DNA from 2 places in the Agromyces sp. NPDC058104 genome. Region 1 is predicted to be linked to the other one. Evidence: predicted binding sites of a transcription regulator. Region 1 holds the regulator's gene; the other holds the start of a gene.

What was found. Region 1 encodes HrcA, which represses chaperone genes, less so after heat shock. Its sites were predicted from a motif close to TTNGCACTCGNNNNNNNCGAGTGCNAA; they were not measured.
Region 2: a site for HrcA is predicted at 1,850-1,876, ahead of ACFVTH_RS00660 (Hsp20/alpha crystallin family protein). Genes of this name have one in related genera too.

What each region holds. Positions count from the first base shown of each region.
Region 1 is NZ_JBHVTD010000003.1:120,221-123,614, reverse strand. Features, by position in the region: gene ACFVTH_RS14350 (16S rRNA (uracil(1498)-N(3))-methyltransferase) at 1-138, opposite strand, end outside; gene dnaJ (molecular chaperone DnaJ) at 152-1,249, opposite strand; gene hrcA (heat-inducible transcriptional repressor HrcA) at 1,301-2,323, opposite strand; gene ACFVTH_RS14335 (DUF4870 domain-containing protein) at 2,504-2,920, shown strand; gene ACFVTH_RS14330 (DUF4870 domain-containing protein) at 3,032-3,394, shown strand, end outside.
Region 2 is NZ_JBHVTD010000001.1:144,624-148,017, forward strand. Features, by position in the region: gene ACFVTH_RS00645 (hypothetical protein) at 1-336, shown strand, start outside; gene ACFVTH_RS00650 (hypothetical protein) at 580-981, opposite strand; gene ACFVTH_RS00655 (hypothetical protein) at 996-1,130, opposite strand; gene ACFVTH_RS00660 (Hsp20/alpha crystallin family protein) at 1,354-1,779, opposite strand; gene ACFVTH_RS00665 (CPBP family intramembrane glutamic endopeptidase) at 1,993-2,931, shown strand; gene ACFVTH_RS00670 (CPBP family intramembrane glutamic endopeptidase) at 3,019-3,394, shown strand, end outside.

The DNA of each region.
Region 1 (3,394 bases):
GCCGATGGAGATGCGCTCACCCGGTCGTACGCGGGCGACCGTGACGGCGTGGCGCGCCTCGTCGCCCGTGAGCCGGAGCTCGGCGCCGGGCACGAGCCCCCCGAGGTCGAGGGTCTCGTCGAGGTAGAGGCTGCTCATCGTACGGCCCTCGTCAGCCGAGGAAGCGGTCGCGCAGGCGGGCGAAGAGCCCCTGCTGGAAGTGGGTGAGCTCGGGCGAGGGCGACTTCTTTGATGCGGCGAACTGCGAGATGAGGTCGCGCTCCTTCGACGAGAGCTTCGTCGGCGTCACGACCTGGACCCCGATCTTCAGGTCGCCGCGACCGTTGCCGCGGAGGCGCGACACGCCGCGGTCGCGCACGGTGACGACCTCGCCGCTCTGGACGCCGGCCTTCAGCTCGACCTCGACGTCGCCGTCGAGCGCGTGGATCGTGGCATTCGTGCCGAGGATCGCATCGGTCATGGCGACCTCGAGGGTCGCGAGCAGGTCGTCGCCGTTGCGGCTGAACACGTCGTGGTTCTTGACCTTGATCTCGAGGTAGAGGTCGCCGTTGGGACCGCCGGCGGGGCCGGCCTCGCCCGAGCCCGGCATCTGCAGGCGCACGCCCGTGTCGACGCCCGCGGGGATGTCGACGGGGACGGTGCGACGGGCGCGCACGCGACCCTGGCCCTGGCAGGTGACGCACGGCGTCGCGATGATGGTGCCGTAGCCGCGGCAGGTGCCGCACGGGCTCGAGGTCATCACGTTGCCGAGGAGCGAACGCACCTGGCGCTGGATCTGACCCGTGCCGCGGCAGATGTCGCACGTGACGGGCGAGGTGCCCGGCTGGCAGCACGAGCCCTGGCAGGTCTCGCAGCGCACGGCCGTGTCGACCTCGATGTCGCGATGCGTGCCGAAGATCACCTCGTCGAGGCCGACCTCGACGCGGATGAGGGCGTCCTGGCCGCGCTCGCGCCGCGACCGCGGCCCCCGGCTCTGCTGGCCCGCGCCGAAGAAGGTCTCGAAGATGTCGCCGAAGCCGCCGAAGCCCTGGCCGCCGAAGCCGCCCTGGTCGCCGAGGTCGTACTGCTGGCGCTGCTTCGGGTCGGAGAGCACGTCGTACGCGTGCGTCACCTCCTTGAACCGCTCGGACGCCTCGGCACCGGGGTTCACGTCGGGGTGGAGTTCGCGAGCCAGTCGGCGGTACGCCTTCTTGATCTCGTCGGGCGTCGCTTCGCGCGAGACGCCGAGGACCTCGTAGTGGTCGGCCACGGAGGGCTTGTCCTTTCGATTGCGGATGCCGGTCTTGCGACGGGCGGAAGGTCAGCTCTCGCCGAGCGTGCGGGAGAGGTAGCGGGCGACCGCGCGGACGGCGGCCATGCTGTTGGAGTAGTCCATGCGGGTGGGGCCGACGACGCCGAGTCGCGAGATGTCGCGGCCCGGGATCTCGAAGGCGCTCGAGACGATCGAGGTCTCGCCGAGCCCGAACGAGGCGTTCTCGCGACCGATGCGCACCGCGACGGCGTGCTCGTCGCCCGACATCTCGCCGAAGAGCTTGAGGAGCACCACCTGCTCCTCGATCGCCTCGATCACGCCGAGGATCGAGCCCGCGAAGTCCTGCTCGGTGCGCACGAGGTTGGCGGCCCCGGCCACGACGAGCCGGTCGCTGCGCTGCACTCGCGCCTGTTCGGCGAGGGTCGCCGCGAGGGTGTGCAGCACCGCTGCGTGGCGCGGGTCGACGGCGTCGATCTCGCCGGAGAGGAGCGCCGTCGCATCCGCCATGGTGGTGCCCGCGACCAGCTCGTTCAAGCGCAGCCGCAGCTCGGCGAGCGTCGACTCCTCGACGGGCTGCTCGAGCTCGGCGAGCCGCTGCTCGACCTGGCCCGAGTCGGCGATGAGGATGCAGAGCACCCGGTTCGGCGAGAGCGAGACGAGCTCGACGTGGCGGACTCGCGCACTCGCGAAGCTCGGGTACTGCACGACCGCGAGCTGCTTCGTGAGCTGCGAGATGAGGCGCACGGTGCGGGCGAGGAGCTCGTCGAGGTCGCTCGACTCGCCGAGGAATGTCTCGATGGCCTGCCGCTGCGCCGAGCTCAGCGGGCGCACCTCGGTGAGCTGGTCGACGAAGACGCGGTACCCCTTGTCGGTCGGGATGCGACCGGAGGAGGTGTGCGGCGCGGCGATCAGCTCCTCCTCTTCGAGGAGGGCCATGTCGTTGCGGATCGTGGCCGCGGAGACGCCGAACGCGTGACGCTCGACGATGGTCTTCGAGCCGACGGGCTCGCGCGACGCGACGTAGTCCTGCACGATCGCCCGAAGGACCGCGAGACTGCGTTCTGAGGCCATGCCCCGCTCCCTCCGACGACTTAGCACTCGATCTGTCTGACTGCTAATCATATCGCGACATCCGGCGACGACGCCGTTGCCCGCGGCGGTTCGCAGCGCTACCGTATGGATGTCCCGCGAGTCCCCGGGGCCGCGACCCCCTCCCGCACCCGAGTACACCCGAAGCCCGAAAGGCGTGCAATGACCGAGCCCAACCCCCCGCAGCCCGACCCCGCCGGCCAGCCCCAGCCCGCCGCAGCCGGCCCGCTCACGCGCGAGCAGGACCTGCAGTGGGCCTCCTTCGCCCACCTCGGCGGCATCCTCGGGTTCCTGCCCTCGCTGATCATCTGGCTCGTCTTCAAGGACCGCGGCCAGTTCACGAACGTCGAGGCGAAGGAGGCGCTGAACTTCCAGATCACCGCAGCGATCGCGTACGTCGCCATCCTGATCGTGAACTCCGTGCTCTCCGCCGTCACCTTCGGCTTCTGGGCGCTGATCGGGTGGATCCTGCCGCTCGCCCTCTGGGTCGTCGTCATCGTCTTCTCGATCCAGGGCTTCCTCAAGGCGAAGGACGGCAACCACTACCGCTACCCCTTCGCCATCCGGCTCATCAAGTAGCAGCCACCTTTCGAGCGCGCCGCCGGGGCTCTTCCCGCGGCGCGCTCTGCTGTGCCAGCATGACGGTTGACGAAGTCTCGCCTTCGGGCGACCCGAGCAAGGAGAAACCCCATGTCCGACGCCACCCCGCCTCCCCCGCCGGCGAACCCCTACGGCCAGAGCCAGCAGCTGAGCCCGTCAGATGAGAAGCTCTGGGCGACGCTCATCCACATCGGCGGCATCTTCTTCAGCTTCGTGCCCGCCCTCATCGGCTACCTCATCCTGAAGGACAAGGGGCCCTTCGTGCGCGCGCACACCGCGACCGCGCTGAACTTCCAGATCACGATGGCGATCGCCTACGTGGTCGGCATCATCCTGACCTTCGTCCTGATCGGCATCTTCGTGCTGATCGCCGTCGGTGTCGTCACGATCGTGTTCAGCATCATCGCCGCCGTGAAGGCCAACCAGGGCGAGGCATACACCTACCCGCTCGCG
Region 2 (3,394 bases), on a different contig from region 1:
CCCCTGCGCATCGGCGTCCGCGGCGTGATGAAGACCCGCGACGGCGAGGAGACTCCGATGACGGTCAGCGACATCGTGCCCGGACTCGCTTTTCAGGACACCGTCTTCCTGGATGGCGGCACCCTGACGGTGCGCCACGAGTCGCACCCCGATGGCACGGGCAGCCGGCTGGAACTGCATGCCCGGATCGACGGGCCACGGGCGGAGGAGCTGGCGTCGAGTCTGGCCGGACTGGACGAAGTACTCGCCTCCGACCTGGCCGGCTTGATCGCCCTGGTGGAACGCGAACGCCGACAGCACGAGACGGGCGCCGCCACCGGCATCCAGCCGTCCTGACGCCCGCCGGCTTCACCCTCTGGGAACGCCGAAGGCCCGGAATCTCGATGATTCCGGGCCTCCATGTGCGGCGGGTGAGAATTCGACAGGGCGCGTGGCAGCTGGACGGTTTCGTAATCGGCACCACGACATCCCGAGCTCGCAGGAGATCTTCCAGCCGCATCTCAGTTCAGGGTGCACGCGCGATCCTCGGTACCGATCGGGGTCTGAGGATCGCCGTAGAAGACCGTTCCCACATCGGTATCACCGTCCGTAGATGAACTCCTCGGCGTGCGCGACTGCCTTCTTGAAGGAGTCGTTGCGCAGGGCCACGGCGTGGTCATCGGGTGGGGCCCCCGACGGAAGCGCCTCCATGTAGCCGGCGAGACCTTGTGGCCGAAGGACCCAGATTCCGCCGTGCGGCGGGAGATAGAACACGGCGAACGAGCGAGCCGCCGGGTCGTCCTCCCAGACGGGGACCACGGCGACGGCGGCCCCGGTGTCGACGTTCACCCACTGCGCGCGGGGGCGCGGTTGGTTCTCGTCATAGACACTCGGATCGAGGAACGGCGCGGTTCCCTCGCCCCAGCGTTCTTCGAAGCGCTCGTGAAAGATCGGAAAGACGGCGTAGTCGTAGCGGCGCCACGCCGATGCTGCGGTCTCCATGGCCTCCCTCTCGGTCAGTGCCCGCGAACGCTCACGGCACGCCAGCCGGGCGGGACCTTCGTCCTCGCCGCGGCCGTCGCCGCCTCAAGGTCCATCCCCTCTCCTTCGATCACCGTGGCGCCGCGGGTGAGGGGATCGGCGGCGATCATCGTCACCTTCCTGAGGTGGGACCGAACGGAGCCTTCGCCGGGCCCCGCAGGGGTTCGAGCGGAGCGGGTGGCTGCGATGTCTGTCATGTCTCCTCCATCACTGCGTCTGCCTCAGCGTTGCCGCGCCACCGGTCGCGGGCAGGGGGCACCCCCTCGCGAACGATGGTCCGCCCCGGATGAGCGCGGCGGGCGGCGAGGAGCGGACTCCTCGCCGCCGCTGCCGCTAGCTCGCGGCCACCTGCTGAGTGCCAGCCGTCGAGGTGATCGCGATCTTGCGCGGCTTCGCCTGCTCGCTGACCGGGATGATCACACTCAGCACGCCATTGTCGTAGTGCGCGCTGATGCCCGCCGTGTCGAGGCCGGCGCCGAGCGTGATCCGACGCAGGAACGCCCCGCTCGGTCGCTCGCGGACCAGCCACTTGGTGTCTTCGCTTGAACGCAGCGTTCGCTCGGCCCGAAGCGTCAGCAGTTGACCATCGACATCGACGTCCACCGATCCCGGGTCGATCCCGGGCAGGTCGGCTGCGAGCACATAGTGGTCGCCATCACGGTACAGATCGATCGGCATGACCCGCGGCCCCTGACTCGCGTCAAGCATGGACTCTGCGAGTCGGTCGATATCGCGAAACGGGTCCCAGAACATGGCCATGGTTTCGTCTCCTTCCGGTTCACCATTGACCGATGAGGATGAGCGATGTTCGCTCATCGCGGCGACAATATTAGCACTCTAGGTCAGCGAGTGCCAGATTCCGCGGGCAGCGCCGCATCTCTCGCAACGCCAGGCCGCGTGTTCGGCCGCCGAGACGCGCACCGCCCCGATAGCGTGGGAGCTGGATGTTCGTCGACCGCTTGGGGGAGCTCGATGTCAGTACGAAGCACGCCGTTCGTCCAGGACGGGGCGACCGGCCGCCGGGTGACCCCGTGGTGGCTCGCCTACCTCCTGGTGTTCCTTGTCCTGATCATCGGCGTGCAGGCGGGCGTCCTGGCGGTCTTCGCCTCCGCCTGGCCCGTCGAGCACGGCTCGCCCGAGGCGCAGCTGCAGGACATGATCTCCTTCGCCGCCGCGGGCCTCGCCCTCGTGCTCTGGGTGGTGCTGTTCGAACGCCGAAGGGTGAAGACGCTCGGATTCCGGCGGCCCGGGCGCGGCATCCTGACCCTCGTCGTCGGATTCGTCACCGGTGTCGTCCTCCTGTCGATCCCGGCCCTCTTCCTCTGGGCGATCGGCGCCTACGAGTCGGTCGGCGCTCCGGCCGGCGCGTCCTCGGGCTGGAACGCCCTCCCCCTCCTCGTGCTGCTCGCCCTCACCTTCGTCGTGCAGGGCGGCACCGAGGAGCTGCTGACCCGAGGATTCCTGCTCCAGAACGGCGGCCTGAAATTCCCGGGCTGGCTGGCGGTGCTGCTGCCCGCGCTGCTGTTCACGCTCATCCACGGCGTACTCGTGCACCCGCTGCCCTTCGCGATGATCTTCCTCTTCGCGCTCTTCGCCTCGTTCGTCGTGCTGCGCCAGGGCGCGCTCTGGATCGCGATCGGCGTGCACGCCGGCTGGAACTTCGCGATGGGCAACCTGTACGGCATCCCCGTGAGCGGCCTGCCGCCGCTGTCGACCTCGGCGGTGTACCTGCAGCCCGTCGCCGATGCGCCGGACTGGCTCACCGGAGGCGACTTCGGCACCGAGGCGAGCGTGCCCGCCGTGATCGTGCTGCTCATCGCCGCAGCCGTCGCGTTCGTCGTGTTCCGCCGCTGGGACGCCCGCCGTGACGCGAGCCTCCCCGAAGCGGCGCCTGCCGCCGAACTCGCCTGAACCGACTCGATCACCCCGACCCCGGCTCCGGGGTCCCGCGACGCCGCAGTTCCACCGCACCGTCCGTCTCGACCAGGAGGTCCGCCCGTGACGATCCGCAACACCCCCTACGTGCAGGATGCCGCGACCGGCAAGCGGGTCACCCGCTGGTGGCTGTCCTACCCCCTCGTCTTCATCGGGCTCGTCTTCGTCGTGCAGTTCGGCCTCATGGGCGTGTTCGAGCTCACCCTGCACCCGGAGCCCGGCTCGCCCGAGGCGCAGTGGCTCGAGATCCCCGCGAACCTGATCCCCGCGATCCTCCTGATCCTCTGGGTCGTGCTCTACGAGCGTCGCCACGTGAAGACCCTCGGCTTCCGCCGCCCCGGACGCGGTGTGCTCCTGCTCCTGCTCGGCATCCCGATCGGGGTGCTGATGATCTCCGTCCCGATCCTGTTCCTCTGGGCGACCGGCAACTACCGGCTCG